3 regions of the Mesorhizobium sp. BH1-1-5 genome follow, and region 1 is predicted to be linked to each of the others. Evidence: riboswitches for the same ligand, from Rfam matches in the RefSeq annotation. Region 1 holds a riboswitch; each other region holds the start of a gene.
What was found. Region 1 has a riboswitch for cobalamin ahead of LB572_RS27380 (CbtB domain-containing protein). Riboswitches for the same ligand answer to the same signal wherever they lie in the genome.
Positions count from the first base shown of each region.

Region 2: linked by a shared signal. The riboswitch ahead of LB572_RS04545 (DUF1636 family protein) and the one ahead of LB572_RS27380 (CbtB domain-containing protein) in region 1 are both predicted to bind cobalamin.
Region 3: linked by a shared signal. The riboswitch ahead of bluB (5,6-dimethylbenzimidazole synthase) and the one ahead of LB572_RS27380 (CbtB domain-containing protein) in region 1 are both predicted to bind cobalamin.

Region 1 covers NZ_JAIUIM010000026.1:45,243-55,636, forward strand. Annotated here, with positions in the region: gene LB572_RS27355 (outer membrane protein) at 21-746, shown strand; gene LB572_RS27360 (hypothetical protein) at 939-1,160, opposite strand; gene arsC (arsenate reductase (glutaredoxin)) at 1,415-1,825, opposite strand; gene LB572_RS27370 (PilZ domain-containing protein) at 2,255-2,527, opposite strand; gene LB572_RS27375 (histidine phosphatase family protein) at 2,675-3,250, opposite strand; adenosylcobalamin (AdoCbl) riboswitch at 3,336-3,479, shown strand; gene LB572_RS27380 (CbtB domain-containing protein) at 3,480-3,689, shown strand; gene LB572_RS27385 (CbtA family protein) at 3,910-4,650, shown strand; gene LB572_RS27390 (hypothetical protein) at 4,807-5,376, shown strand; partial or broken gene LB572_RS27395 (VOC family protein) at 5,391-5,792, shown strand; gene LB572_RS27400 (DMT family transporter) at 6,034-6,987, shown strand; partial or broken gene LB572_RS27405 (cation diffusion facilitator family transporter) at 7,034-8,373, opposite strand; gene LB572_RS27410 (metal-sensing transcriptional repressor) at 8,383-8,640, opposite strand; gene LB572_RS27415 (AraC family transcriptional regulator) at 8,769-9,671, opposite strand; gene LB572_RS27420 (SDR family oxidoreductase) at 9,776-10,394, shown strand, end outside.
Region 2 covers NZ_JAIUIM010000003.1:36,787-47,180, forward strand. Annotated here, with positions in the region: gene LB572_RS04510 (glycosyltransferase family 2 protein) at 1-989, shown strand, start outside; gene LB572_RS04515 (glycosyltransferase) at 986-1,876, shown strand; gene LB572_RS04520 (glycosyltransferase family 2 protein) at 1,867-2,613, shown strand; gene LB572_RS04525 (glycosyltransferase family 2 protein) at 2,610-3,518, shown strand; gene LB572_RS04530 (FecCD family ABC transporter permease) at 3,562-4,548, opposite strand; gene LB572_RS04535 (ABC transporter substrate-binding protein) at 4,578-5,525, opposite strand; gene LB572_RS04540 (ABC transporter ATP-binding protein) at 5,559-6,347, opposite strand; gene LB572_RS04545 (DUF1636 family protein) at 6,344-6,730, opposite strand; cobalamin riboswitch at 6,820-7,026, opposite strand; partial or broken gene LB572_RS04550 (helix-turn-helix domain-containing protein) at 7,259-7,705, shown strand; gene LB572_RS04555 (helix-turn-helix domain-containing GNAT family N-acetyltransferase) at 7,823-8,758, opposite strand; gene LB572_RS04560 (alanine racemase) at 9,097-10,233, opposite strand; gene LB572_RS04565 (D-arabinono-1,4-lactone oxidase) at 10,230-10,394, opposite strand, start outside.
Region 3 covers NZ_JAIUIM010000023.1:62,337-72,730, forward strand. Annotated here, with positions in the region: gene LB572_RS26070 (GFA family protein) at 1-353, shown strand, start outside; gene LB572_RS26075 (hypothetical protein) at 450-740, opposite strand; gene dxs (1-deoxy-D-xylulose-5-phosphate synthase) at 949-2,856, opposite strand; gene LB572_RS26085 (pirin family protein) at 2,984-3,904, opposite strand; gene LB572_RS26090 (DUF2277 domain-containing protein) at 3,914-4,180, opposite strand; gene LB572_RS26095 (exodeoxyribonuclease VII small subunit) at 4,372-4,623, opposite strand; gene LB572_RS26100 (histone deacetylase family protein) at 4,627-5,553, opposite strand; cobalamin riboswitch at 5,669-5,845, shown strand; gene bluB (5,6-dimethylbenzimidazole synthase) at 5,888-6,619, shown strand; gene LB572_RS26110 (hypothetical protein) at 6,620-7,603, opposite strand; gene LB572_RS26115 (TetR/AcrR family transcriptional regulator) at 7,836-8,429, opposite strand; gene LB572_RS26120 (MFS transporter) at 8,549-9,769, shown strand; gene ribB (3,4-dihydroxy-2-butanone-4-phosphate synthase) at 9,882-10,394, opposite strand, start outside.

The sequences.
Region 1 (10,394 bases):
TCCAACGAGGAACGTATCCGATGAAGATCATACCCACGTCCATGGCCGCCATGGCGATCGTTCTTGCCGCCGGCAGCGCTTTCGCGGCCGATGCGCTCGCCCCGGAAGCAGCTCCGATGCCGCCGGCGGAGGAGAGCTTCAACTGGACGGGGCCCTATTTCGGCGGGTTCGGTTCGTTTGCCGTAGGCGACATGAACCTCAATTCGCGGCAGATCTTTGCCGACGGAAACCCGCCGCCGATCAATGGCGCGTTCGAGATTTCCGCGAGCGGTTTCCTCGGCGGCGTCCAGGCAGGCTATGATTGGCAGTTTGACAACCGCTGGGTGATCGGTGCCGTGGCGGACATCGCCGCATCCAGCTACGGCGCTTCGGTAACGGCCTCGGTGGACGGCACCGAGATCTTCAATGGCGAAGTGGACGTCAAATATCTTGGCACCGTGCGCGCGCGGCTGGGGCACGCCTGGGACCGCACGCTCGTCTACGGCCATGGCGGCCTCGCCTTCGGCAAGACCGAGCAGACGCTGACCGTTGGCGGGACGACTGTGTTCAACGAGGAGCAGACACGCGCCGGCTGGACGATCGGCGCAGGCCTCGAGCACGCCATCACCGATCGCATCTCCTTCGGCACCGAATATGCCTATGTGGACCTTGGCTCGAAGCAGATACTCGACAATGGCGAGGGGCTGACGATCAAGGACGACGTCGCTTTCCACACGCTGAAGGCCTTCGTGAATTTCCGTTTCTAAGCGCGTCGCGATCTTTCGGATTCGCTACTCGTTTCAAGTCTTGTTCGATCCATGCCGCTCAGCCAAACCACGGCGCACTTTGAGCGACATGCATCGGCGCAATTCGTGGAAAGATGTGCGGCGACAGGCCGCCCGGCGAATAAAAAGCCCGCTTCGGCATGCCGAAGCGGGCGCAGATTTCTGACTGCAAGCTTACTTGCAGTCTTTCAGCATCTTCAGCGCCTTTTCGGCATTGGCCTGGGACGTGTAGGCCTTCGTCCCGGCGTCGGTCAGTTTCTTGCCGTCGGGTTTCGTGGAAACCACCGAGCATTTCTTGGTCGTGGCATCCTTTGCCACCCAATACTGCGTGGCCGCAAATGCCGGCATGCTGAAAAGCGCAACAACCGAAGCTGCAACCAGAACCTTGCGAATCATAGCGTTCTCCCAAGTTGAATTCGGCTCGGCCCACTCATCCGGAAGTGCCCATCACGCGGATAGCCGAGCCGAACCGCTGGCGAGCCGTATCGCGAATTAACCGCCAAGGGCAATTTACAAAAATGTAAAGTTCGGCAGGGCTGCGGCGACACGCTGCGCCCGCCCCTTTTCGCGTCATATCGGCGTGACGCCAGCCGAATGCCGCAAGCGCTTCGCCGGCATCGCGGGTACCCAGCGCATCGGGACGACCTGCATCAAGCCGGCGGCGTATAGGCGACCTTCTCGCCATCCTCCTTGACGAATTCATGCACCGGATTGTCGAGCAGCGGCAGCACCACCTCCGATGGCCGACATAGCCTTGTGCCCTTCGGCGTTTCGACAATCGGCCGGTTGATCAGGATCGGATGGGCGAGCATGAAATCGATCAGCTCGTCATCGCTCCATCTCGGATCGGCGAGGCCGAGTTCGGCGTAGGGCGTCCCCTTCTCCCGCAACAGCTCGCGCGCAGAGATCCCCATCGCCGCAACCAGTTCCAGCAGCCGCCCGCGGCTTGGCGGCGTCTTCAGATACTCGACCACAACCGGCTCCTCGCCGCTGGCGCGGATTATGGCGAGCGTGTTGCGCGAGGTGCCGCAAGCGGGATTGTGATAGATCGTGATCGTCATGGCTATGCTTTCAGTGGCTGATATTACTGAACGGTTTGGGGTCCACCATGGAACTGCATCGCCCAGCTTAGCTAAGCCTGGTTGGCGGCGCCGTCGAGGTCGAGCTGTCGACACGACCTTCAAGCTGCAAGCCGCGTGACCTCTGGCTTAGGCAACAGGCAGCGGCAAGCCAGCCTTGCTGCCGCGCGAGCCGCTGCTGCTGCGACGGTCGGTCGGGCTGCTAAAATCTGATCATGCCATTGGCCTGCAACAGGTAAAGGCCCACGAGAACGATGGCGATCAGCGCCACCCAAACGGCTGTCCTGCTCATTCGTAAATCCCTGTCGATCGGCAGCAATGAACGCGCTCGCGCCGGTTGCGTTCCATGCGTGCCCGGTTGCACGTCACCCAGGGCAGGATCAAATGACGAATTGGTGAGACGGCCGCGCGTCAGTCCTTCGGCGCGTTGCTGTAGAGCGCCACGCCGACGCGGTCGTTGCGCCGCCATCGTACCAGGGCGCGATAGGCCATGTCGTCGGCCGGAACCTCGAGCAGGAAGCGGTCCGGGATGTTCACATCGGCGGCGATACGCAATTCGGCACCCTGCTCATGCTGATTCCTGACCGAGCAGCCGATCCTGACGCCATTGACGACGATCGTGGCTTCCTTGAGCACGAATTCGCGCACATGAAGACGGCGCTCGGTCTCGGGATAATCGGCCATATCCGGCGGGCTCCTCGGGCGAGGCTCTTCTCGCCACGGGGCAGCACCATAGCGGCGAGGCGTTTCCGTTCCGTTAGCGATCACTGAAACGGCGAAGCTCGTCCTGGCCCCGCTGCGGCTCCTCCGCAGGAGAGTGGTTCTCCGGCGCTATTTCGCGCCGGGGGCGAACCCGCTCGCATGCAGCACCCAGCGGCGGCCGTCACTGCGGAACTCGGTGTGCGACAGCGGCTCGATGTCGACCTTCCAGACCGAGGAGAGCGGTGCACCCAGCACATGCACCATGGCGGCGCGGATCGGCACGGCATGCGTGAGCGCCATGGTGTGGCCGCCCTCGGAGGCCAGGTGTTCCATCAGCGCGGCGACGCGCCGGACGACGGCGGCAAGCGATTCGCCGCCATGGGGCGCCGCGTCCGCGTCGGCGAACCAGGCCGCCATGCCTTCCGGGTCCTCTGCCTGCACCTCTTCGAAGCTTCGGCCGGCCCAGCGCCCGAAATCCTGCTCGCCAAGCAGCGGCTCGACCGTCGCATCAAGGCCGAGCGCCTCGGCCGTCTGCCGCGCGGCCAGCGCCGGGCTTGTCCAGACGCGGTCGGCGCGGCGCAGCGAAGCGGCCACCGCGACGGCGCGATCGAGGGCTCGCGGCTCCAGCGCCTCGTCACGCGGAAAGCGCCCCTTGCGCGTGGCCTGCGTCGCGCCGCTTGCGATCATCGTCAGGCGGGCGAGCATCCCAAAACTCCGTGGTCCAGTGAAATTTCGGCCGCGCGAAGCCGTGTTGGCCATTAGATGTCGTTGACAGGCGAACGAAGTGCTGACAAGTGTTTTAGCGCTATACGGGATTGGAAGCCGGTGCGAATCCGGCACGGTCGCGCCACTGTGATCGGCATCAGCCGAAAGTCAGGCCTTATTCCGCAGCATTGTTCGATCAACGGGACGCAGTATCCCACGGGAGGTCCATATGTCCGACACCACCTTCGCCCCCAGCTACGGTCCGGTTGCGATTCCGGTTCGCGAGCTTCTGCCCTGGGCTATCTTCGGCGGGCTGCTTTTGATGCTGGCCATCTATTTCGTCGGGGCTGAAGAAGGCGCGACGTCGCTGATCCGCGGCACGGCGGTGCACGAATTCGTGCATGACGGCCGCCACCTGCTCGGCTTCCCCTGCCACTAAAGCGGCTCGGCATCGCCGAACTCGCTTTCGATTCTGGTCTAACGCGATTCCGGACGGAAAACCGGCACGCAGTTTTCCTGGAATTGCTTGGTTGGTTGAACGCAATTCCGGACGGAAAACCGCTACGCACTTTTCCTGGAATTGTTTGGTTGGTTGAACGCAATTCCGGACGGAAAACCGCTACGCACTTTTCCTGGAATTGCTCAGAGGGATAAGTGACATGGTTGGAAAACTTTTGCTGCGCGGCATGCTTGTCGGGCTGGTTGCGGGGATTCTGGCGTTCGCCTTTGCCCGCGTCTATGGCGAGCCGCAGGTCGACAAGGCAATCGCCTTCGAGGAATCACAGGCCCAGGCCGCCGGCGAGGCACCGGAGCCCGAGATGGTCAGCCGCTCCACGCAGGCCGGCATCGGTCTCGCAACCGGCGTGCTGGTCTACGGCGCCGCGCTCGGCGGACTGTTCTCGCTGGTCTTTGCCTATGCCTATGGCCGTCTGGGCTCGCTTGGGCCGCGTGGCACGTCGGCGCTGATCGCGGTGCTCGGCTTCCTGGCCGTGATCGTGGTGCCCAGCCTCAAATATCCGGCCAACCCGCCCGCGGTCGGCAATGCCGAGACCATCGGCTACCGCACCGAGCTGTTCTTCATCATGATCGTGGTCTCGATCGCGGCCATGGTGGCGGCGGTGGGGTTGGCCCAACGGCTGTGGAAGCAGCTCGGCGCCTGGAACGCCTCGATCGTCGCGGGCCTCGCCTTCCTCGTCGTCTTCGCGCTGGTGAAGGCAGCGCTTCCCGACATCAACGAAGTGCCTGAAAACTTCTCGGCGACGGTGCTTTGGCAGTTCCGTGTCGCCTCGCTCGGCATCCAGCTCGTGCTCTGGACCGTCGTCGGGCTCGGCTTCGGCGCGGTTGCCGAGCGCGTGGTGGCGGTGCGCGACCAGCGCGGCCCTGCCCGGCGCTACGCCTGAAATCCGATGTACCGGCCGCCACGGTTCCTCGCCCTGGCGGCCAAATTGGCTCAACGGTCGATACGACCGCTGAACCACTTTGGTCTTTTGTTTTCTCGCAACTCCGGACGGAAAACCGCGGCACACTTTTCCTGGAATTGCTCGGCTGCGCTGCTGTTGGCACTTCTGGCCACGGCATCGGCGCAAGCGCATAGTGGCTCCTCGACCCCGCCTCCCCCCGGCATCCAGATCCCCAGCCTCACACACGGCCAGATGGCGGTGATCGCGCGCTACCGCGGCGACATTCTCGCACTTGCGCAAGCACAGACCGTGACCGACCCGACCTTCCGGCGGCTCTACAATCACGGCAACCTGCAATTCACATACTGCCTATGGGGCCTGATGCCGGGCAGCCTCGGCGACGAGGAAAGCCCGTTCAACGAATGCAGCCATGCCTATCTCGCCACCGCCAAGGCGCTGCTGACCTATATGGCGACGATGCCGTCGGCCGCGCACGAGGCAAAGGCGCTGATCTCCGCCATCGATGCCGACATGGTGCGCAGCGGCGCCTCCTGGATCCTGTGCCAGTACAGCGGCGAGGCCTTCAGCACCGGCGCGGTCGTCGAGCCCAGATGGCGGGAGATGGTCTTCCATCTGCCGAGCCTGGCGGTCGTGCTGGCCATGATCGCGGCTCTGATGACGGCCGCGTGGTCGATCTTCGGTGCGAGACGCGCACGCGCGGTCTGACTGGCTCAGGCCGGCTGACCCAGATGCTCTTCCTCAATCTGCCGGTGCGCGATCTGCAGGCAGCGACCAAGTTCTATCTCGCGATCGGCGGCAAGCTCAATCCGCAGTTTTCGAATGATCAGGCCAGCTCGATCATGTTCTCCCAAACGATCGGGATCATGTTGCTGACGCATCAACACTACAGCCAGTTCACAGCCCGGCCGATCGGCGACGCCAAGCGCGAGAGCCAGATGCTGATCGCGCTGACCGTCGACAGCAAGGACGCGGTCAATGCGGTGATCGAGAAAGGCGTTGCGGCAGACGGCCGTGCCGATCCAAACCCGGTGCAGGATCTCGGTTTCATGTTCAACCGCCACATCGAAGATCCGGACGGCAATGTTTGGGAGTTCCTGTGGATGAATCCCGCAGCCATGCAGCAGCCATGCAATAGAGCGCCTGTAGCGCCCCCGTACTGGAATGACGCCCTGGAAGCGACGGGCAGCAGCACCCTCGCTTCCATGTCCGGGCAATGCCTGCAGTCGTCCTCGACCAACCTTGGCATCCCTGTGTCCGCGCCCACGCCTGGGGCGTGCCGTCGCCAGTCCGGCTAGCGCATTGCGGCGCGCTGGCGTAAGCATCGGCATCGTCCGGCCTCCGGATTCGCAGCCGCCAGCAGCCATGTTCGCCCCCGAAGCCTTTGCCGTCACCGCCGCTATATGCAGCGCGCTGAGCTCCATGTTCCTGAGCGAGCTCAAGGGTCGCGTTCCCTTGCTGCAGCTCGCCCGCTGGCAGATGCTCGCGACCTTCGTGATGACCGGCTCGGTGTCGCTGGCGATCGGCGGCTGGCACACGATCGGACCGAGGGAGTTCTGGCTGCTTGCCGGATCGAGCTTCGCCGGCATCAGCATCGCCAGCACGACCTATTTCGCCACCATCTATTCGGTCGGCCCGCGCATCACGGCGCTGCTGTTCTCGCTCACCTCGCCTTTCGCGCTCGCGCTCGGCTATCTCGTGCTCGGCGAAACCATCAGCCGCTGGCAGGCGCTGGGCGTCGCACTGGTGCTTGCGGGCATCGTGCTGGCGATCGGCATGCCGCGACGCTTCCTCAAGCGCGGCGACCTGGCGCCGGCGATGCCGGTCGTCACCCCGTCCACCGTGCCGGTCAGCACCGCGCCCGGCCCGCCGCTTACCGGGCGCCTTGGACCAGGCGTCGTCCTCGGCGTAATAACTGCGCTCGGCCAGGCGATCGGCACGCTTCTGGCGCGGCCGGCCATGGCCGCCGGCGTCGAGCCGTTCAGTGCGATGGCGCTGCGCTCGGGCCTCGCCGTGATCCTGTTCGTCGCGCTTGGCGCGACGCCGTTCGGCAGGGGGAAACGGGAGGCTGTCCAGTTCGGCACGGTCGGGCTTGCCGTGCTTTCCGCCTTCGTCCGCACTTCGCTCGGCATGTCCTGCCTGATGGCGGCGCTGCGCACCGGCAATGTCGGCATCATCTCGACGCTGTCCTCGATGACGCCGGTCCTCATCCTGCCGATGGTGTGGCTGCGCAGCGGGCACAGGCCGACAACCGCAGCCTGGGCCGGCGCATTGCTGGCGATCCTAGGCACGGCGCTGATCAGCCTTGGGAGAGTCTAGCCCCGGACGTTAGGTGTATCGCGGGCCGACTCCAAGAATGCCTGTCTCACCCATGCGCGTGCTCATGGTGATGGCCTTCCGGTTCCGCCATGGCGAAGGGCAGATCCTCGCTGTCGGCACCCGCTGCCAGTTGCAGCCTGGCGCTGAACTCATGCGGCTCGGCCGGAGCGACCAGGCTTTGCAGATAGTGGTGATCGCCGCCGACCGGAGACAGCGACAGGCTTTCAACCGCGCCGCCGGCCCTTTCGATGGCGACGTTCGCCCGCAGGCCTTCGGCGTGACGCGACAGGCGCAGCCGCATGCGCTCGCCCTGCGGCGTGTCGACGATCTCGAGCAGCCCGCTGGCGAGCTGGCCCGAGACCAAGAAGGGGTCGGGCGCATGGTGGTAACCGCCCTCGGCTTCCGGCTCGGCAAAGCGCACCGTTGCGACGTCAAGCGCGGGAATATGCGCGAAGAGCTCGGTCTTCAGCGACGCAGCGATGTTGTTGGCTGCGGCAAGCAGCAGCCCGTCATTGACCGCGATCTCCACATCGACATGCAGCTTGTGGCCGAGCCAGCGGGCCTTGGCGTCGACCACTCTTTCGATCCCCGCGACGCGGTCGGCGGCGTGGCGAATCTCGCCAACGAGGCCGGGCTCGACGCCGTCCAGCATGCGCGTCAGCACCGAGCGCGCCGATTGCCAAACGATGCCGAAGATGGCGACGGTGATGATGAGGCCGATGATCGGGTCCGCCAGCGGATAGCCAAGCCAGACGCCGAGCGCGCCGGCGACGACGGCGAGGCTGGTGAGCCCGTCGGTGCGGGCGTGATAGCCATCGGCGATCAAGGCGGCGCTGTTGATCTGACGGCCGACACGAATGCGGAACACGGCCACCGCCTCGTTGCCGAGGAAACCGATGATGCCGGCAGCCGCAAGCCAGCCCAGGAACTGGACCGGCTGCGGGTTGAACAAGCGGCTGACCGCCTCATATCCGGCGACGAGCGCGCTCGCCAGGATGATGAGCACGATGATGATGCCGGCAAGCTCCTCGACCCGGCCGAGGCCGTAGGTGAAGGTGCGGGTCGGCTTGCGCCGGGCCAGCGCGAAAGCGATCCAGAGCGGAATGGCCGTGGTCGCGTCGGCGATGTTGTGGATGGTATCGGCAAGCAGCGCCACGCTGCCCGAGACCATGACGACGACGATCTGCAGGGCGGCGGTGATCGCCAGGATCGCGAACGACCATTTGATCGCCCATATGCCGCGATCTGTGGTGGCGATGGTGGCGTCGATCACGCCATGGGGTGGCCGTGCGGTCCGTGATGGTCGTGGCCATGCCCGCCATGATCATGCCCGCCGTGGTCATGTCCGTGCGAGCCGAAGCCGAACCAGTCGAGAACTTTTCCCACATCGCCGCCTCACAGATATTTGGTGAGCTGCTTCAGCTCTTTGAGCGTGTCCCTGGTCGGCTCGCCGCCTTCGACAAGGCAATGCTCGATATGGTCGTGGATCAGCTCGCGCTTGGCGTTGCCGACGGCGCTTTCGACGGCATGGAGCTGCTGCGCGAGATCGAGGCAGGAACGGCCCTGCTCGAACATTGTGAGCACCGCGGCGAGATGGCCGTGCGCGCGCTTGAGCCGGACGATGATATCGGGATAGGAGCTGTGTACTGTCATGCTGGTATCCTATCCCCCTGGATACCACAACGTGCAAATAGACCCTGACATTTCGCTTCCAGAATGCTTCGCTCGCAACGGCAGGTATCGGCCGGCCAAGCCTTTGCTGGGGTGGCACTGCTCTGTCGCTAATGCGCCGCCGCCCTGGCATAGCGCCCGGGCGGCTGGCCGACATGGCGACTGAAGGCGGTGCTGAAGGTGCTGGCGGAGCCATAACCGACGCGCTCGGCGACCTCGGCGATATCCGCCTCCTGCCGTCGGAGCAGGTCTTTCGCCAGCGCCATGCGCCAGGCGAGCAGATATTCCATCGGTGGCACACCGACGCTGCGCATAAAGCGGTCGAAGAAGGCGGAGCGCGAGAGTGCTGCCTCCTTCGCCAGCTCGATAATTGTCCACGGTCGCGCAGGATCGGCATGCATCAGGCGGATCGCCTCGGCCAGCCGCGCGTCGCCCAGGCCGCGCAGCAGGCCGGCCGGCGCGTCGGGCGTCTGCGTCTGGCGCAAGGATTCGACCAGCAGGATTTCCACAAGACGGGTGAGCACAAGGTCGCGCCCCGCATGTTGCCCGGTGGCCTCATCGATCAGCAACTTGACCAAGGTCGACAGCCGCTCGACGCCGCGGACATGCACCTGAGCAGGCAGGAGCGAAACCAGCAGGCCGGAATCCTCGGTATCGAACAGGAAATAGCCGCCGAGCATGCGCAGATCGGGCGGACCGTCCTGCCGGCCATGCCGCACCTCTTCCGCGGCGGCCGCGGCGAGATTGGGGTCGATGAGGGTCGGAACGACGGGCTCGAAGCCCGTCATGGTGAAGCCAGGTGTGGTCGGCAGCAGCACGAAATCGCCGGCTTCCAGCGTCAAGGGCGGCTGGCCGTCCACAGCAAGGCGGCATGCCCCCTCGATGACGACAGCGAAGCTTGGATGGCCGAAATCCGCGTAGCGGACACCCCAGCGCCCGGCGCCGCTGATGCCCTTGGTGAATACGGCGCGCGGCCTGAGCAAGCCTATGACTTCGGAGAGCGGATCGACCATATCGGGACTTTTACAAACAAAATATGGACTGTCAATTATAGATAGTCCTGATCCCTGCCCGTAAATCTTGTCACCGTGAAAACCGAGCAACAAGGAACGATCCCATGAAAACCATCCTGATCACCGGCGCTTCCTCGGGCTATGGCCTGGAGACGGCGCGCCATTTTATCTCGAACGGCTGGAACGTCGTCGCCACCATGCGAAGCCCACGCCAGGACGTGCTGCCGGCTTCGCCAGCATTGCGCATCCTGCCGCTCGACGTGACGGATGACAAAAGCATCGCGGCGGCGGTCGAAGCGGCGGGTCCGATAGACGCGTTGGTCAACAATGCCGGCATCGGCGTCGCCGGCGCCTTCGAGGCGACCCCGATGGCGCATATCCGCAAGGTCTTCGAGACCAACACGTTCGGTGTCATGGCCATGTGCCAAGCTGTCATTCCGCAGATGCGCGAACGCCGCTCCGGCGTCATCGTCAGCGTGACCTCGAGCGCCACGCTGGCGCCCTTCCCGCTGGCGGCGCCCTACACCGCCAGCAAGCAGGCCATCGAAGGGTTCACCGGCTCGCTGGCGCTGGAGCTCGCGCCCTTCAACGTGCTGGCCAAGCTGGTCGAACCTGGCTACGGGCCGACGACAAGGTTCACCGCCAACACCGGCGTAAATGTCCAGGACCTCATCCCCGAGGCTTATGCCGACTTCGCCAAGGCAATCTTCGGCGATCTCGCAA
Region 2 (10,394 bases), on a different contig from region 1:
ACGGCTTTCCGCGAGAGGGCGCGCTGATTGCTCATTTCAGCAATTTCTGCAACGGCCCCGACATCGAGGCGGTCGCGGCAATGCACACGCTGGCCGGCGAAGCCCGTATCCCAGCCGCGCCTGATGGCGACAAGCCAGCCGCGCTGGCCTTCGTTATCGTCACACATAATTCGAGCAAGTTGATCGGCTATTGTCTGGACAAGCTTGCCGACCTCTCGGCGCACCTGCCAAGCGAGATCATCGTCGTCGACAACGGCTCGATGGACCACACGCTTGAGAAGATCGCGCGGCCGGGCGTCACGATCCTGCGCAATACGCGCAATGAGGGCTTCGCGGCAGCGGCCAATCGCGGGGCCAAGGCGGCGCGGGCTGACCAACTCTGTTTTCTCAACCCGGATTGCGTGATGACGCTTGCGGCGGCGGAAGCGGCATTGGCGGTTCTTCGGGCAAAACCCGGAGCGATAGCGGTGCCTGATTATGTCGACTGGCATGGGGAACGAACGGCAGGCCGGCAGCCCGGTTATTCGCGGATCAAACTCATTGCCGACATGCTGCACAGTCACGGCAAGGCCCGGCTTGCCGAGCGGCTGAAGCAGTTGCCGGGTTATGACTGCGACAGTTGGAGTTGGCCGCTTGCCGCCGCCCTTTTTACAAGCCGCAGCAGCTTCGCGCGGCTCGGCGGCTTCGACGAGCGCTATTTCTGCTATATGGAGGACGTCGCGATCGGGGTCGAAATGGTCAAGCGGGGACTCGAGATCGTCAGGCTCGACCAGGTTCTGCCGCATTTCGGTCGGCACGGCGCCGACGTCGCTCCCGTCCTGCGCGCGCAGATGCTCAGCACGGCGCGGATTCAGTTTGCCCGCCTGTATTACGGCCGGACTTTCGCCATCGCGCTGACAGCCCTGCGCTCGCTTCTGCACGGTCGTCGTGCGGTCAAGGATGCGCTCCGGCACGGGCGGCGCGCCGTCACCTTCCTGGCAACCGGATGAATTACTACGTCCTGCCCGGCATAGGGATCTACGGCGGCATAAAGGTCGGCTTCCAGTTCGCGCGACTGCTTGGTGAATTGGGCGCTCCAATCGCGGTGGCGACACCCGGCGGCATGGCGCCTCGCTGGTTCGGGTCGGACCGGCCGGTGGTCAGCCGGGAAGAGACCATCGCCAGGGTCGGCAGGGACGACACGCTGATCTTCTCGCTGCCGCACGACTATCCAGTGCTCAAGGCCACGGGCGCCCGGCTGATGTTCCACTGCCAAGGGACGGATCCCCTGATCGACCCCGTGCTGCGGGACAAGGATGTGGTCCTGCTGACCTGCTGGGAGCAGGCCGCGCATTATGTAAACGCCATCGCCGGACGCGAGCCGACAGATGTCGGCATCTCGATCTCCGACGTCTTCTTCCATGACGGCACGCCGAAGGACGAGCGCACGGTCGCCTACATGCCGCGCCGCGGGGCGGCGACAGCCCAGGCCGCGATGGCGCGCGTGCGGCATCTCCACTACGCACCGATCGGCGACAGCGACGAGATCTCCTGCGCCGCCATCCTGAAACGAAGCGGCTACTTCCTGGCCACGGCCGAGGGTGAGTGGTTCGGACTGCCGGCCCTGGAAGCCATGGCCGCGGGCTGCACCGTCGTTTCGGTTCCCGTCCTCGGCGGCATGGAATACCTCAAGGACGGCGAAAACGCGCGGGTCGTTGCTCCGGTCGATCTGCCGGAGGCGCTGGCCGAACTCAGCGCCGAACATGCCCGCGGCGCCCGCGCCATGCTGCGCGAGAAAGGCGCGGCGATGGCCGGCCGCTATCGCATGGCAGCGCAGCGCAGGAAACTGCGTGACGCCATGCAGGCCGGCTTGCGGAACGCCCTTTCATGGAACTGACCGCGGTCATCTCCTCCTACGGCCAGCCCGCGCTGCTGCGCACCTGCCTGATAATGCTTGAACGTGCCTTGGCGCGGGCAGAGCTTCCCAGCTCGGCGATTGTCGTCATGGACAACGGCACCCTCATACCGTACCGCCCCGTCGAGCTCGGCGTCGCCGATGCGCGGATCGTGCGTTTCGACAACCGGCATCCCTTCTCGGTCGCCTGCAACCGCGGGGCCCGCGAAATACCCGCCGCGCGTTATCTCTTCCTCAACAACGACGTCTTTCTCCATCCCGAGGCGCTGCTGGAGATGCTCGACGTCATGCGCGATCATGAGGCCGGGATAGTCGGCGCCAGACTCGTACTGCCCGACGACACGATCCAGCACTGCGGCGTGAGGTTCGATGGTGGCGAGCGCGGGCCCTATCATCAGGACCATGGCAAGCCTAGCGCCATCGTCACCCGGGTGACGAGCTTTCCCCAGGCGGTCACGGGCGCCGCCATGGTGATCGACCATGCCGTCTTCACGGCGCTTGGCGGCTTCGACGAGGTGTTTCCCTTCGGCTATGAAGATGCCGACCTATGCCTGCGGGCACGGCAGCTGGGCGTCCGCATAGCCTGCGCGCAAGGCTGGGATTCCCTGCATCTGGAATCCTTTTCCGACCGGCGGCCCGATCGCCATCAGGCATCGCGACGCCTATTCTTGGAGCGCTGGCGGGGCCGCTACGCAATCGATGGAGACGAGAACGGGTGACGCGGGAACACGCAATATCGCTGATCGTCCATACGCGGGATTCGGAAGCCACCTTGCCGCGGCTCCTGGATGGCACGCGATGGGCGGCCGAGCGTATCGTCGTCGACATGCAAAGCCGAGACAAGACTGTCGAGATCGCCAACGCCGCCGGCTGCCGGGTGATGTTCACGGCGGTCGTCGATGCCGTCGATCCGATCCGCAATCAGTACCTGGCCGAGGCCAGTCATGAATGGATCCTGGTGCTCGATTCCGACGAATACCTCGCGGCAGACGCGCATGAGGCGCTTCAGCAGCTGATCCGCGAGCACGGGGCGAATGCCGACGCCTTCGCCATTCCGCGCTTCAATTCCATCGCCGGCCATGTCATGCGGGGGTCCGGCTTTTATCCCGACCACCAGGTGCGCTTGTTTCGCAGAGGAACCGTGGCGTGGCAGCCCGGGCATCATCGCCTGCCCAAGGTGTTGACCGGCCGCCAACGGCTTCGCCAGCTGGAGCCGCCGCATTGCGTGCACATCCACCACGAGAACTATCCCGACATCGCCTCGTTCATCGCCAAGCAGGTGCGCTACGCGCTCACCGACGACTACGACCCCGATCCCGAAAAATTCGACTTCGGCATCTACCTGGCCGAGGCTCATGCCGAATTCGCCAGGCGACACGAGCCCTCGCAGGACGGTGAGCTTTCGACCGCCGTGGCCACCGTGCTTGCATGGGATCGCATCATGCGCGGGCTGATCCATTGGGAACGGCTTGGCCGCCGGCAGTCGCTCAACGCCGCCTTCTCGCTGCCGATCTCAATCGCAGCGGCGCCAGGCAAACGCTCGCGTCCAGGCACGCCGCTGCGCAACGTTCCGCGCGAGATCGGCCGATGGATCCGCAGGGAGATGTTGGGCCGACGGAACTGAACGACCAGTGGCGCCTGCGCAACTGTGCCCGAAGACCGGGAGGTCATGGCCGACGTCGCATCAACATGGTGACGACGAAGAAGGCGCCGAGCGAGCTGGTGATGATACCGATCGGCAGTTCCTGCGGCGGCAAAAGCGTGCGGGCAAGCAGATCGCTGGCCAGAAGCAGGATCGCGCCGAACAGCGCGCAGGTCACTATCAGGGGCCGGTGCAGCGGACCGGCCAGCGGCCGGCCGAGATGCGGGATCATCAGGCCGACGAAGCCGATGACGCCGGCCACGGCGACGAGAATGGCGGTCGCCAGGGCAGCGACGAGGAATGTCGTTCGACGCATCCTTGCCACCGGCACGCCGAGGCTCTCCGCGGCGCTTTCGCCGGCGAGGAAGGCATCGAAACGGCGGTGGTTCCACAGGCCGTAGGCAAGGATGATGCCGGCACCCAGCGCCGCCAGGCCGATATTGTCCCATCGCGCAAGACCGAGCCCGCCCATGGTCCAGAACAGTACCGAATGCGCGGCGCGCTGGTCGCCGGCGAAGACGAGATAGTTGGTCAGCGCGGTGAACAGGAAGGAGACCGCGAGGCCGGCAAGGATCAGCCGCTCCGGTCCCTGCCCCCTCACCCGCGGAACGAGCAGGAGCACGATCGCCGCTGCCAGCATGCCGCCTGTGAAGGCGGCGAGCGGGAGCGTCCAGATGCCGAAACTGTCGCCAAACACGGTGATGACCGAAACGGCGCCCGCGGCCGCGCCCGAGGACAGGCCGAACAGGAACGGGTCGGCGAGGTCGTTCCTGGTGACGGTCTGCAACAGCGCGCCGACAACGCCGAGACCAGCGCCGACGGCGATCGCCAGCAGCGTGCGCGGCAGCCTCAAGTCCACGACGATGCTGCCGACCGGGCCGGATGGGCTCTGGCTGTCGAGCCCCGCCGCATGCGCCAGCGCGCCGACGACCTCGCGCAAGGGTATCAGCGTCGAGCCATAGGCGATCGAAAGCAGCGCGAGCGCGACCAGCAGGATCGCGCCCAGCGCCATCGCCAGGACGAAGGGCTTGCGGTGTGGTCTCAAAACGCTTCCGGATGCATGGCCCTGGCGATCTTGCCGATCGCCTCGATATTGGCGGGTCCGGGCGTCAGCTCGGCGTAGCGCAGCGCAACGAAGCGCTCGTTCCTGACGGCGTCCGTCTCTTTCATCGCCGGGTGGACTTTAAGGAAATCGAGCAGCTTCCTGTAGCCGCCGCCATCCTGGTAATCGAGCAGGATCAGGAACTGCGGATTGCGCGAGGCGACCGTTTCCCAGTCGGTGTTGCCCCAGCTCGTCTCCATGTCGGCCATGATGTTCTCGCCGCCCGCGGCAGCGATCATGGCGTTGGGAATGGCGAACTTGCCGGCGGTGAAGGGCTTGTCCTCGCCGGAATCGTAGAGGAACACGCGCGTGCCCTTGGCGCTGCCCACTTTCGCGGTGATGCCGGCGAGCTCGGCCTTCCAGCCGTCGACCAGCTTTTCGGCCTCCGCCTCCTTGCCGAAGATCTTGCCCAGCTTCTCGACGTCGCCGTAGAGCAGGTCCATCGAGGCGGCGGGACGGTTCTTGTCGAGATGGACGCAGCTCTCGGTCAGCACCAGCGTCTTGATGCCATGTGGGGCAAGCGTGTCGGGGGTGACCTCGCCGCCCGGCTTCATGCCGTAGTACCAGCCGGCGAAGAAGAAATCCGGCTGCACGGCGACGAGGTTTTCAAGCGTCGGATATTTCGGCGCCAGCTCCGGGATGGCGCCCTGCTCGGCCTTGAACTCCGGGCCGACCTTGTACCAGCCGGTGATGCCGGTCAGCCCGACGATCGACGGCTGCAGCTTCAGCGCGAAGGCCATCTCGGCCATGTTGAGGTCCTGGATTACAGCGCGTTTCGGCGGCGCGTCGAAGGTGAGCGGCTTGCCGCAGCTGTCGACGGTGACTGGGAAAGCGAAGGCGGCCGGGGCGACGAGCGACAGGGCCAGCGACAAAGCGAGGCGTTTCACGGAATGATGCTCCTTGTTTTGGGGTGGGCAGGTTCAGGATGGCGACGACGCGCGCGTGGGCAGCTCGAAAACGGTGAGCTCGCGGTCCTCGGTCGGGTGCCGCAGGCGCAGCACATCGATGCCGAACACCTCGCGGATAAGCGGCTGCGCCAACGCCTCGCGCGGCGGCGCCAGCGCATGCAGCCGGGCGTTGCTCATCACCGCGACGCGAGTGGCGAAGGGCGCCACAAGCGCGAGGTCGTGCAGCACGGCGACCACGGTCATGTTGAATTCGGCCACCAGCTCGAGCAGTTCTGCGCGGGCGCGCGGGTCAAGGTGATTGGTCGGCTCGTCGAGGAACAGGATCTTCGGCTCTTGCGCGATGGCACGGGCGAGCTGCGCGCGCTGGCGCTCGCCGCCGGAGAGCGAGCCGATGGCGCGCGCAAGCAATGGCAAGAGCCCGGTTCGGCGCAGCGCCTCGACGACGATGTCGCGGTCGTCGTGCCGGCGCCTCAGGCCGGCGTGCGGGACGCGGCCAAGCTCGACATAGTCGATGAGCGCCAGCCGTGGATCGGGCTGGTCGGTCTGGCCGACGACGGCGATGCTGAGCGCCCGCTCGGCGGCGGTGATCCTGTCCAGCCGGCGCCCGGCCAAGCGAACCTCGCCGCGGCTCGGCGACAACGCCCCGCACAACATGCGCAGCAGCGTCGTCTTGCCGGCGCCGTTCGGGCCGATGATGGCAAGGCGCTCACCCGCCGCCAGCGACAGGCTGAGATCCTCGACCAGGGTCCGGCCGTTTGCCGTGGCGCGCAGATCGCGGGCTTCGAGCAGGGGCGCGCTCACCGGACTTGCTCCGTTGCCTTACCCGCGGTGGGGATGCGCGCCAGTATCTTGCCGGCGAGCCTTGCCGGACGCTGGCCGGAATTGCACCAGCCGTCGGGCAGCGAGGCATAGAGCCTGGCGAATTCGACCAGCGGGCCGGCATCGGTGCCCCTGTCGATGGAACCGAAGAGATAGGTGGCTTTGCCTTGCGCCTTGAAGGCCACGGTCAGCGGCCGCGCGCAGCCGGCCATGCAGTCGATGGTCTCGATGGCAAAGGAAGGTGTCTGCCGCAAGGAGAGCCTGGAGCGAAGGTCGGCGCATAAATCCCCGCCGGACCTCAGCCCGGTCAGGGTGTCGCGGCACAGCGAACAGACGATGATACGATGGCTTGAGGCTTCCAACATTTCCGTCACTTTCCAAAATGGCGACGGAAGGATGCTGGGCGAGCCGGCCGACAGGACGGTGCCCGCGTCTCCTCCCGGCACACCCCGTCCGGTCAACTCGTGTCGATGGCAGGTCTCCTGGCTCGCGGGTCGCTGCGCCATCCGCCTTCCCAGCCTTGCCGGCCAGTGGCATTTCGGATGGAGCTCGCCGCTCACAGTTGCGGGGGCAGCCACGGGTTCGACCCAAAGCGGATCTCACCGTGTTCCCTTTTCACCCCTCGCCTTGCGGCTCGGGGACCATGACGCAGCCATCGTAGGTTGTCGCCGTCCGAGTCGCAACGGGCCTCTGTCCGCTCCTTGCGCGAGAGACGTGGCGGGATCGTCGTGTCGTTGCCGCAAGTTTCTGACCCTTTTTGATATGTAATAACATTACCAACTAGCCTACGCTACTTGGCCTGTCAACGTCGTTCGACTTCGCTTGAAACGCAATTTCGATCAAACTGGCGCGCGGCGCGGCGGCTAGGGTCGGCCTGCCAAATGCGAGGAACCATGAACCCGACCGAGAAAGCGCTGTGGTTTGTCGAAAGCCACCTGCCCGACGCCATCAGCCTCGACGAAATAGCGGCAAGCAGTGGCGTGTCGCGCTTCCATGTGACGCGCGCCTTCGGCGCGGCCACGGGACGATCGGTCATGGGCTATATGCGGGCGCGCCGCCTGAGCGAAGCGGCGCGCAAGCTGGCCGGCGGCGCGCCCGACATTCTTTGCGTCGCGCTCGATGCCGGCTACGGCTCGCATGAGGCGTTCACGCGGGCTTTTCGCGAGCAATTCGGCACCACGCCGGAGTTGGTGCGCGCGCAAGGCTCGACCCAAAACCTCGACCTCGTGGAGCCCATTCTGATGGACAGTTCGCTTCTCACCGCACTCGAGCCGCCGCGCTTCGAGACCAGCCGCCCCTTCCTCATCGCCGGCCTCGGCGAGCGTTATCGGGCGGGAACGGAGCTTCCATAAGGCGGAAGGGAGCGGACTTACCGGGTGCCGCTCCAGGTCCTTTTCGACCATTTCGTGATAGCATTGCAGACTGGTTCGGGCAAACGCTGCTGGGCGACCCGCGAACTAAAGCTCCAGGTTCCAGGTCTGGCCGACCAAGTCCTTGCCGAAGGAATGATGGCGTTCCTCGTCGACCAGCCTGAAGCCCGCTTCCTGGTAGATGCGGCGGGCCGCGCCCAATATGTCGTTGGTCCAAAGCGTCAGCGTCCGATAGCCCTTGGCGCGAGCGAAGGTGATGCACTCGTCGACCAGCCGCGCGCCGATGCCGAGGCCGCGCGCCGATGGTTCGACATAAAGCAGCCTGAGCTTCGCGACCTTGGGCGATTTGCGCACGACGAAGACCGAGCCGACCACCTCGCCTTCGCGCTCGGCGATCCAGCTTCGCTCCCATTGCGGGACGAAGTTCTTGACGAACTCGCCGAGGATCTCAGCGACCAGCGCCTCGAAGGTCTCGTCCCAGCCATATTCCTGCGCATAGAGCATCCCCTGGCGACGCGTGACCCAGCCGATGTCGCCGACCTGCAACGGCCGCAGGATATACGGCACCTTCGGTTCGGGCCTGTCGCCAAGCAGATCGTGGACGGTGCGCATGGCCTTGACCAGCCGCTCCTGGTCGGCCGGCGCCAGGCGATCGAGCAGCGCGCGCACCTGGTCGTGCGAATCCTGGTTGAGCGGCGCGAAGGCCTGGCTGCCCGCCAGCGTCAGCGCGATCGAGGCGCGGCGCGCGTCGGCCTCGCTTGCCTCGCGCTCGACCAAGCCGCGTTCCTCGAATTTTTTGAGGAGACGGCTGACATAGCCGGGGTCGAGGCCGAGATCGCGCACCAGGTCGCTGGCGACCAGCCCGTCACGATTGGCAAGTTCATAAAGCACCCGCGCCTCGGTCAGCGAGAACGGGCTCTTCAGCAGGCCTTCGTCGAGCAGGCCGATCTGTCGCGTGTAGAAGCGGTTGAAGGCGCGCACCGTATCGATGCGTTCCTTGCCGGGATGATCGTGGATGGTCATGGGAAGTCCTCCTGTCTTGGACAGGATCAATCATTTAGTTGACTGAGTCAATAAAATGCTTGTGGCGAGCCGCCTCACAACTTCGTCATTCCAGGGCGGAGCAAGGAGCGGAGCGACGCGCGCAGACCCTGGAATCCATGCCGGGACGGTGGTCAGGGAGTGCTACGCCGCAGAACGGAGTTCATGGACCCTGCATCAGGTGCCAAGGATCCAATTCGTTGCATAGCGGAAAGGTAACGGAATGGATTCTAGGGTCTGCGCTCCGCTTCGCGTCGCTACGCCCTGGAATGACGAGGTTGCCGGAAGGCCAGCGCCAAGTACGCCCGCAGTGGTGCCCCTCACCCCATCGGCAGAACCGGCCAGAACTCCACGATCCGTCCGCCGGCGAACACCGCAATCGCACCGAAATGCTGGAGCACGGCCTCGCTCTGCGTCGGCCGCAGAAAGGCATAGTCTCCCGGCTTCACGTCCACTCTCGCCGGCAAGCCCATCAATTGCTGGTTGGAGGAAAGGCCCATCAGGCCGTTCGGCTTCATGCCTTCGGGAAACACCGGCTCGGCCATCCACTTGCCGCCATAGAGGTAGCAGCCCTTGCGCGGAAAGAGGCCAAGCGCCTGCAAGGCCGTGGACAACCACGCGGGTCCCGGCAGCAGCGCATCACCCGTCTTCAGGATCGGCGTTGTGATGAAGGCGGCTGGCTGGAGGCCGTCCAGGCCGGGCGTGTCGAAATCCTTGGGCAGCACGAAGGCCGAGCCCATCGAGACTTCGTTGGCGACTGCCGCGCCATGCAGCAGCGCCGTCTTCGAGCCGCCGATGTTGAGGATGCGGCGCTGGTCTGGCTCCAGCGCCGCGACGAACTCCGCGGCCTTGGCCGAGGCCTGCTTCAGCGCCTTGGCCGCTCCACCGAACAGACCAGGAATCTCCGGCGCATGCGCCTCATAGGCCATGATGCCTTCGCAGTGCAGGCGCTCCGGTATCGTCAGCGCCTTGATCTGCGCGGGGTCTGCAAAACCGCCGCGATGCAGGCCGACATCCACCTCGAAGGCAAAGCGCAATTCGGTGTCGAGCGCGGCGGCCATGGCGCCATATTCGGCTAGCCTCTCCGATGTGTCGATCAGCCAGCAGACGCGCGACCACCAGCCAGCGCCGCCCCTGGTCAGCGCGGCCTTGGCGGCACCGACCGGCATCGGCTTGCCGTAGAGCAAGTCGCCCTCGGGAAAGGCGTCAAGCACGGCCTGCGACACCGGCGGATGGAAGGTCATGAAGCGGTCGGTGCCAAGCGCCCTGGCGATATGCGAAAGCAGCGGCACGCAAGGCAGCGACTTGTCGACCAGCCGCACGCCAAGGCCTGGCGCCAGCCTATCCTTCACCAGCGCGATGTTGCGGTCCAGCCGGTCGCGGTCGAGCACCAGGCAGGGCCGGAAAATGTCGGCGGCCCTCAATGCTTCGGACAGGGCAGCAAAATAGGCGTTCATGGTTGGATGCCGAACAGGCCGGCCATATAGGGCGAGACGAAACGGTTTTGCGGATCGATGTCTCGGCGCACCGCCATCGCGTCGTCCCAGCGCGGATAGAGTTTTTTGAAATCCGCCGCCCTCAGGCTATGCATCTTGCCCCAATGCGGCCGGCCGCCATA
Region 3 (10,394 bases), on a different contig from region 1:
GCGATCCCGGCGGAATCACCGCCTGCAATTGCACGCTTTGCCGCCGCTACGGCGCGCTCTGGGCTTATGACTATGTCGACGAGCGCCTCCGCGTCGCCGGGCCGCTGAAGTCCTACACGCGCGCCGAGGTGGCCGAACCCGCGCTGGAGATCCTATTCTGTCCAACCTGCGCCTGCGTGGTCGCCTGGCGCGGCCTGCGTTCAGGCAAGAGCGGCCGCACGCGCATCGCCGTCAATGTCAGGCTGGCACCGCCGCAGGACGTCGCCGACCTGCCGATCGACCATTTCGACGGTCTCGATAGTTTCGACGACCTGCCGCGCGACGGCCGCTGCGTGCGCGATATGTGGTTCTGAGCAATTCCAGGAAAAGTGTGAAACGGTTTTCCGTCCGGAATTGCGTCAAAGGAAAGGATAGAGCGGTTTGGCGTTTCCGTGAAACGGCGGACCGCTCTAGAACACGGTGCGGGAAACCCGGCGCTCGACAGCCGGTGCCAGGCCATCATTGCCGGAGGCTTCCTTGCGCGGCGTCTCGACGGGCGCCGGCGCGGGGGGCGCCGTCACGTCCGGCACCACGACGAGTTGAGGAACCTGCTTGTAGGAGAAGGCGCCGCGGATGTTGCCCATCTTGCCGGCGACGATATCCAGCACCGCCTTTTCAAGGTTGCGGTCGTAGCGCGTCTCGGCTGCCGCCGGCGCGGCCATGGCAACCAGCAAGGCCATGCCGCAAAGGAACGACTTCATTGTTCAAACCCCCAGCCTAGGACCAAGGTCTTAGCAGGGCGTCGTTGAAAATCGGCCAAGAGACAGGGTAAGCGAACCGCCAAACGTAAGCGTTAACAAATACTTACAATCTTAGACTGACGCAATTCCGGACGCAAAACCGCTGCACACTTTTGCTGGAATTGCTTCTGGAAGCCGGCAAACCGATTCAGCGTCTTGAAGTTTTGATTCAGGCGCGCTGCGCCTGAACGCCACGGCCGAGAGCGGCGAAGACCGTGTGCACGATGCCGGCCGAGTCCAGGCCGGCATCGGCATACATCTTCTCCGGCTTGGCGTGATCGGTGAAGATGTCCGGCAGCACCAGTGGGCGGACCTTGAGGCCGCTTTCCAACAGGCCTTCATGGGCGAGGAAATGCAGCACCTGGCTGGCGAAGCCGCCGATAGCGCCCTCCTCCACGGTGACCAGCACTTCGTGCGAACGGGCGAGACGCCGGATGAGATCCTCGTCCAGCGGCTTGGCGAAGCGGGCGTCGGCGACGGTGGTGGAAAGGCCCGCGGCGCCAAGTTCCTCGGCGGCCAACAGGCAATCCTGCAGCCGCGTGCCGAAGGAAAGCAGCGCGACCTTCGTCCCTTCCTTGAGGATGCGGCCCTTGCCGATTTCGAGCACCGAGCCACGCTCCGGCATGTCGACGCCGACGCCGTTGCCGCGCGGATAGCGGAAGGCGATCGGGCCGTCATCATAGGACGCGGCGGTGCGCACCATGTGGCGAAGCTCCGCCTCATCGGCCGCGGCCATGACGACGAAGCCCGGCAGCGTGGTGAGGAAGGTCGTGTCGAAAGCGCCGCAATGGGTAGCGCCGTCGGCGCCGACGAAACCGGCGCGGTCGATCGGGAAGCGCACCGGCAGTTTCTGGATCGCTACGTCGTGCACGACCTGGTCGTAAGCGCGTTGCAGGAACGTCGAGTAGATGGCGGCGAAGGGCTTGTAGCCTTCGGTGGCCAGCCCCGCTGCGAAGGTCACCGCATGCTGCTCGGCAATGCCGACATCGAAGGTCCGCTGCGGAAACACCTCGCCGAACAGATCGAGGCCGGTGCCGCTCGGCATGGCGGCGGTGATGGCGACGATGCGGTCGTCCTCGCGCGCTTCCTGGATCAGACTCTCGGCGAAGACCTTGGTGTAGGCGGGCGCATTGGCCGGCGCCTTGGCCTGCGCGCCGGTGATGACGTCGAATTTGTTGACGCCGTGATATTTGTCGGCCGCGGCCTCCGCTGGCGCATAGCCCTTGCCCTTCTGGGTCACGACATGGATCAGCACCGGGCCTTTGCCGTTGTCGCGCACGTTCCTCAACACCGGGATCAGATGTTCGAGATTGTGCCCGTCGATCGGGCCGATGTGATAGAAACCGAGTTCCTCGAACAGCGTGCCGCCGGTGACGTAGCCGCGCGCATGCTCGACGGCGCGGGCGATGGCGCGGTCGGCGCGCTTGCCGAGATAGGATGTCAGCTTCTTGCCGAAATCGCGCAGGCCCAGATAGGCCTTGCCGGAGGCGAGCCTGGCCAGATAGGCGCTCATCGCGCCGGTCGGCGGCGCGATCGACATGTCGTTGTCGTTGAGGATGACGATCAGCCGGGCATCGAGCGCGCCGGCATTGTTCAGCGCCTCGAAGGCCATGCCGGCCGACATCGATCCGTCGCCGATCACGGAAATCACATTGTTGCGGCCGCCCGACAGGTCGCGCCCCATGGCCATGCCGAGGCCGGCCGAGATCGAGGTCGAGGAGTGTGCCGCGCCAAACGGGTCGTATTCGCTCTCGGCGCGCCGGGTAAAACCGGAGAGGCCGCCTTCCTGGCGCAGCGTGCGGATGCGATCGCGGCGACCGGTCAGGATCTTGTGCGGATAGGCCTGGTGGCCGACGTCCCAGATCAGCCGGTCGTCCGGAGTGTTGAAGACATAGTGCAGGGCAACCGTGAGCTCGACGACGCCGAGGCCGGCGCCGAGGTGGCCGCCCGTCTGCGACACGGCGTCGATGAGCTCGGCACGCAGCTCGGCCGCGAGCTGCGGCAGCGCGCTCTCATCAAGCGTCCGCAGATCCGCCGGAATGCGGACCTTATCGAGCAGCGGCGTGTCTGGCTTCACTCGGGCGCGTCCTACCTCAATTGATCGAACACGGCGCTACCAGCAAATTGCGCCATAATCATGCGCCGGAATAGGCCGCCGGTGGGCGAATGTAAATGTGTGTCCGTGACGCGAGGTTGAGCGATCCCTAGCCCTCCGGCAGCGGGATAAACTCCTCCTCATCGCCAGGAACGATATCGAAGCGGCCTGTCTTCCATTCCTGCTTGGCCTGCTCGATGCGTTCCTTCGAGGACGAGACGAAATTCCACCAGATATAGCGCTTGGAACCCAGCGAAGCGCCGCCGAACAGCATGAAATGCGCGCCGCGCTCGGAGGAAACGACGATCTCCTCGCCTGGCTTGAACACCAGCAGCCGCTCGGCCGGAAAGACATCGCCGGCGATCGAGACTTCGCCTTCCAGCGTGTAGATGGCGCGCTCCTCGGCATCGGCCGGAATTTTCACGCTGGCGCCGGCGACCAGGCGCAGATCGGCATAAAGCGTGTCCGAAGCGGTCGCCACGGGCGAGCGCAGGCCTGAGAATTCGCCGATGACGACGCGGCCGCCGACGCCCTCGGCATCGATCTCGGGCAGACGGGCCATCGAGGTGTTGGCGAAAACCGGAGCAATCTCCTCCTTGCCGTCCGGCAGCGCCAGCCAGGTCTGGAGGCCGGAGACCGACATCGGCGCGCCGCGCAGTTCTTCCGGCGTGCGCTCGGAATGGACGATGCCGCGCCCGGCGGTCATCAGGTTCACGTCGCCGGGCGCGATCACCATTTCGGTGCCGAGCGAGTCGCGATGCCTGATCTTGCCGTCGAACAGGTAAGTGACGGTGGACAGGCCGATATGCGGATGCGGGCGCACGTCGAGCGCATGGCCGGCGCGCAGGATGGCCGGGCCCATGCGGTCGAAGAAGATGAACGGGCCGACCAGACGGCGTTTTGCCGTCGGCAAGGCGCGACGCACCTCGAAACCGCCGATATCCTTGGCGTTCGGAATGACCATCAGTTCGATCTGATCGCAGGCGAAGGCATCGCCGGGTTCAGGATCGTTTCCCGGAAAGAAGCTCATGTCGGTTCCTCAGGCGAAGCGAAGCGCCGACCTGGCCTTCGCCTTGGCCGCCTCTTCCTCGCGATTGCGGGGTTCCTGGCTGGTCTCGAGCGAGTCGATCAACTCGCGCGCGATCGCTGCGATCGCCTCGACAGCATGGTGGAAAGCATGCTCGTTGCGCCTCGAAGGTTTCGTCGAGCCGCTCAGCTTGCGCACGAATTGAAGCGCTGCGTCATGCACTTCGTCATTGGTCGCCGGCGGCTCGAAATTAGCCAGGGTCTTGATGTTGCGGCACATGGCTTGAACTCCTTACCTGCTTGCTCTGCCCGGTCTGAGATCATGCACCGAGGTGTGTTGAGATTCAGGTCAGGCCGAGCCGAAAATGGTGGCTTCCGAGAACCGGAGCGGAGCGTACTTGAAGTACGTGAGCACCGGAAGCGCAGGAGGCCGCCATTTGCAGGCCGGCCTCACCTGAATATCAATACACCTCAGTCGGCGTCGAGCGGCTCCGTTCCTACCGGCTTGCCGTCGCGCGACAGCCTGATCTTCTCGACCTTGTCCTCGGCGGCCTTCAGCAGCCGGTCGCAATGCGCCTTCAACGCCTCGCCGCGCTCATAGATCCTGATCGACTGGTCGAGCGGGACGTCGCCGCGCTCCAGATCATCGACGATCTTCTCCAGCGCGTCGAGCGCCTGTTCGAAGCTCATCGCCTTGACGTCCTCATTGCCTTCCACTGCCATACCCTATCCCTTCATCAGCCGCCCGACATGGGCGGCGACTGAAAATGCCAGTCCCTGCAGATCGTAGCCGCCTTCCAGCAGGCTGACGAGCCTGTTGGAGCTGTGGCGGCTGGCGCGTTCCATCAACTGGCCGGTCGCCCAGTCGAAATCGTCCTCGGTCAGGTTGATCTCGGCGAGCGGGTCGCGATGGTGCGCGTCGAAGCCGGCGGAAATGATGATCAGGTCCGGCGCGAATGCGTCGATGGACGGCAGCACGCGCGACAGGAAGGCGTCGCGGAACAGATCGCTGCCGGTCTGCGGCGCGAGCGGCGCGTTGACGATGTTGCCGGCACCGGTCTCGCTCTTCGCCCCGGTACCCGGGTAAAGCGGCATCTGGTGCGTCGAGCAGTAAAGCACTGACGGATCGTCCCAGAAAATGTCCTGCGTGCCGTTGCCGTGATGGACGTCCCAGTCGACGATGGCGACGCGCTCGGCCTGGTGCTTCTTCTGCGCGTAGCGAGCGGCGATCGCCGCCGTGTTGAACAGGCAAAAGCCCATCGCCGTGGTCTTTTCGGCATGGTGACCAGGCGGACGGGCGGCGACAAAGACGTTGGCGGCACGGCCCTCGAAGACGTCGTCCACCGCAGCGTTGGCGCCGCCGATCGCCGTCACCACCGCCTGCCAGCTTTTCGGGCTGGCGCTGGTGTCGGCGTCGATCGAGACGATGCCGTTTTCGGGGATCGCCGCGCGCACGCGCTCGACGAAATCCTCGGGATGCGCATAGAGGATGGTTTTCTCATCGCCTTCGGGCGCCTTGACGCGGTCGAGCGCGGAAAAAGCCTCGTCGTCGAGCACGCGCTCTATGGCGCGCAGACGGTCGGGCCGCTCCGGGTGGCCGGGCGGCGTCAGGTGTTCCAGAAAGATCGGGTGCGTGTAGAGACGGGTGGCCATGGCGCCTAATCTAGGCACCGGCGGCGCGGATGACCATGTTTGAAAGCCGAATGGCTGGGGAAAATTGCGTCAGCCCGTGTCGCTGGCGCCATTGGCGCGGCCCAGACTTCGCGATAAGGTCATCTCGCTGCCTGGTGCCCGCGACGCGGGAGAATCGGGAACACGGTTGAACTCCGTGGCGTGCCCAACGCTGTAAGGGGGACCGCGCCGGCAAAGCCACTGTCGCTGACGGGAAGGCGCCGGAGCGGGACGATCCCGAGCCAGAAGACCGGCCCGGCAGACATGGTCACCCGCTTGGTCAGGCGGGAGACTGCTTGTCGCATGGGGAAAAGCGATGAAGGCAGCAGCGATCGCCGCGAGCGGCGATGATTTTGACCAATTGGCGCGCGACGCGGTCTACCGGGCCATGTTCACCAGGCGTGACGTGCGCAGCCATTTTGTATCCGACGATCTCGATGACAGTGTGCTGGCGCGGCTCATCACCGCCGCCCATCACGCGCCGTCGGTCGGCTACATGCAGCCGTGGAATTTCATCGTCATCCGCGACGCCGCACGGCGGCAGCAGGTGCGCGACCTGTTCCTCGCCGCGCGCGAGCAGGAACTGCCGGCGATGGAGGCGGAACGGCAGGCGCTCTACCGCAAGCTGAAGCTCGAAGGCATCTGCGAAAGCGCGCTCAATCTGTGCATCACCTGCGACCGGCAGCGCTCGAAGGATTCGCCGCTGGGGCGCTGGCACAACCCCGAGATGGACCTCTACAGCACCGTCTGCGCGGTGCAGAATTTCTGGCTGGCGGCGCGGGCCGAAGGCGTCGGCGTCGGCTGGGTGAGCATTATCGAAACCGAGGCGCTGAAGCGGCTTCTGTCGATCCCCGAGCATGTCACGCCGATTGCCTATCTCTGCGTCGGCCGCGTCTCGGCCTTCGCGCCGAAGCCGGACCTGGAAGCGCATGGCTGGGGCAAGCGCCTGCCCCTGCCCGAGCTGGTGATGAGCGAGACCTTTCGCGGCGCCGGCGAGGCACCGCTCAAATCGGCGATTGCGAGGCTTGGCAGCACATCGAAGCCATGATCAAGCAGCTCGGGGCGTATCCCAGCGCGAGCCGCCGCCGAAGGAGCCCAGCGCCTTGTCGCGCAACTCCCTGAACTTCGACGAGGTCTCGGCGAGCCGCCGGTCCCATTCGGGATTAGGCGTCTGGCCTTCGATCGCTTCGAAATAGACCTGCATCAGCGAAGCGATGGCGAAGGGCTCGATGAAGGCGGCCTTGAAGGCCCAGGCAAAGACGATGGCGAGCACAAAGGCCCAGCCGGCAAGCTCGCCCGGCATGACCCAAAGGATGGCGGCCGCGGGCGCCAGCATCAACAGGAAGATGACGAAGGACACGCCCCACATGATCACCGCCAGCCAGACAGCGTTCTTGACCATATGCTTGCCGTTCTGGGCGTAGAGCACGACGCCTTGCCGCGCCGTCTCGAAGGGCGAGTTCGAATTGATGCGGATGTTGTAGCCGAGGATGATCTCGTCGACATAGGTCAGCGACAGGCGGATCACCGTGTTGATGAAGCTGACCAGGCCGCTCAGGCCCGGAATAGGCAGGAATGCGGCGATGCCGCCGATCAGGCCGGTGATGGCGCGGATGGCGCCCTTGACCAGCTGGTCGACGACGAAAAGGATGTTGGCCTCGGCGAAACGCTGGGTGACCACCTCCTTCGCATAGGCGATCTGGCCCTGGCCGTCGGGCACGTCGTGGCCGTCGATCAGATGCACCATGACGGCGATATGGCCCGCTTTCAGCACATAAAGGATGTATTCGCGGATCCAGTAGACGGCGATCGAGACGACGCCGAAGCCGACCACGCCGCCCCACAGCGCAAAGGACGTCGGGCCGTCCGGATCGGTCGAGATATGGCCGACGCCGTAGCCGACGCTGGCGCCCGTGCCGGTCGCCATGATGTAGGCGACGGTGATGCCGAAATAGACGATCATGCGAAAGACGATGAACGGCCATGTCCGCATCATGATGGACACTGACCGGCCAATGCTGAAGTCCCACATGGCCCCGACTCTCCACACCCCGCGCATGACCCCGAAAATCGGAATCGATTTTCGGAAAGGGATCATGCGCCAAATCAAGTTTTACAGCGTCCTTTGCGCGTTCAAAGAACGCGCGGCGCTGTATGAGTTGGCGGTGGAGGATGCGCTTGCCCCGGCGATTGTCAATCACGGGAGGGTAGCGTCGGTCCGAAACCGGTGCACAACCCGGTGGCTTGGTTACCCAAGCGTCCGGTCAGGCCTTCTTGCGCAAGCCTTCGAGCAATTGCTTGAACGCCGCGATCGCCTTCTTCGAGGTCGCTTCGGGATCCTTGGAATTGGCGATGCGCTGCGCGGCCTGGCTGCTGGCGCCATTGATAAGCCGCGAGGTCGTCTCCGGGTCGAGGTCGGGAACGACCACGCCCTCTTCCTGCAGCGCGGTCAGGTGATCGGTCATTGAGGCCGTGCAGGCATTGGCGTTCGGCCATTGCGCCGGGTCGCCGAGCACGGCCGGCCCGTCGCGGAACATGATGCGCTGGATTTCCGGCTCCAGCGCCATCTCGATATAGGTGGTGCATTCGTCGACGAAATGCTGCCAGCGGGTCGGCGCCTTCGAGGCCACCTCGTTCACGCGCACAGCCATCTCGCCGTCGATCTCGGCGATCACCGCCTGCAGCAGCCCCTTCTTGTCGCCGAAATGATGGTAGAGCGCGCCGCGCGTGAGGCCGGCCGACGCGGTGAAATCGTCCATCGAGGCCTCGGCATAGCCGATCGTGCCAAAGGCATGGCGAGCGGCCGCGATCAGCTTGGCGCGTGTCTCGGCGATCATCTCCTGGCGCGGTCTATGCATGGCCTGGCCCTATTCACATACGTCTCGTATGCCAATTGACATACGCAGCGTATGAACTATCTCACATTCATACGCAGCGTATGTAGTTTTAGTATGCAGCCTTGTCGAGGAGCAGGATCATGCGAAACCCCTATGCGGACATTTTTCGGGCTCCCGGCACGAAGGGCTTTGCCGCGGCCGCCTTCATGGCGCGGCTGCCGATCGCCATGGCGCCGATCGGCATCGTGGCGATGCTGTCGCAGACGCATGGCGAATACTGGCTGGCCGGGGCGGTCTCCGCGACCTACGCGCTGGTCAACGCCTTCCTGTCGCCGCAGGTATCGCGGCTGGTGGACCGGCGCGGCCAGACGGCGATCGCCGCGCCGATGACGCTCGTCTCGGTCATTTCCTTCGCGACACTGATCGTTGCGGCCAACCAGCACTGGCCAGTCTGGAGCTTGTTCCTGTCTGCGTTCCTCGCCGCCGCCATGCCCAGCATCCCGGCACTGGTCAGGGCGCGCTGGACCGAAATCTTTCGCGACCGACCGGAGCTCAACACCGCCTTCGCCTTCGAATCGGCCGCCGACGAGCTGGTCTATGTCGCCGGCGCCTCGCTGTCGGTGGGCCTGAGCGCGGCGCTGTTTCCCGAAGCCGGCATGGTGGTCAGTACCCTGCTCTTGGCGTTTGGCTCGGCGGCATTCCTGCTGCAGCGCTCGTCCGAGCCGCCCATACGCACGGCGGAGCATGGGGCGACCGGCTCGGCGATCCGCCTGCGGCCGGTCCAGATCATCACCTTCGCGCTGATCTTCGTCGGCGCGACCTTCGCCACCACGGAAGTCACCACCGTCGCCCTCACCAAGGCGCTCGGCCAGCCCGAGGCGGCGAGCCTTGTCATCGGCGTCTATGCGCTTGGATCCTTCGTGCTCGGCATCATCGTCGGCGCGCTCAGCCTGAAGGCGCCGCTGCAGCGACAGCTGGCGACCGCGATCACGGTGATCGCGCTCACCACGCTGCCGCTGCTCTTCGTCGACACGGTGCCGACCCTGGCGCTCGCGGTGTTCGTCAGCGGCGTCGCGATCTCGCCGACCTTCATCACCGCCTTCGGCCTGATCGAACGCCACGTGCCGGCCGCGATGCTTACCGAAGGCGTCACCTGGGTGACCACCGGCATCGGCATCGGCATGGCGCTTGGCTCCTTCGCCGCCGGCTGGATGGTCGATACTTTCGGTCCGCAGAACGGGTTCTGGGTGTCGGTGGCTGCTGGAGGGATCGCCTTGGCAACCGTGCTCGCCGGCCAATGCCGGCTGGCGACGGACGATTGCGATACGGACAGGGGCGAGGCGGTAATGCCAGCCGAGTGACGGTTATTCAGCTACCATCAGCGCAGACGTTGGCAGTTGGCCGGAGTCTCAACGACTTCGTCATCCACGGGCGAAGCAAGGAGCGAAGCGACGCGCGCAGACCCTTTGACGCCTACAGGATCTCGGTCTTGGCGATGTGGATGCCGAAGCCCTCGAGGCCGACATAGTGGCGTTCGCGCGAGGCGATCAGGTTGATCGAGGAGATGCCGAGGTCCTTGAGGATCTGGGCGCCTAACCCGATCTCGCGCCATTCATTCTCGCGGCGGCGGGCTTCCTCATGGTCCTCGCGCTCGCCGCTTACCGGCCGCTTGCGCTCTTGATGGGCGACGCCGACCGAGCCCTCGCGCAGATAGACGATGACGCCGCGCTTGCGCTCGCCCATCGCCTTCATGATGCCGTCGAGCCGGTGGCTGGTGCCGAAGACATCGGTGACGACATCTTCCGAATGCAGGCGCACCGGCACGTCCTCGCCGTCGCGGATGTCGCCGAAGACGACCGCGACATGGTGCATGGAATCCCAGGGCAGCGTGTAGGTGAAGACCTGCGCCTTGCCGCCGAGCGTATCGATGTCGGAACAGGCGACGCGTTCGACCAGCGTTTCCTTGCGCTGGCGATAGGCGATGAG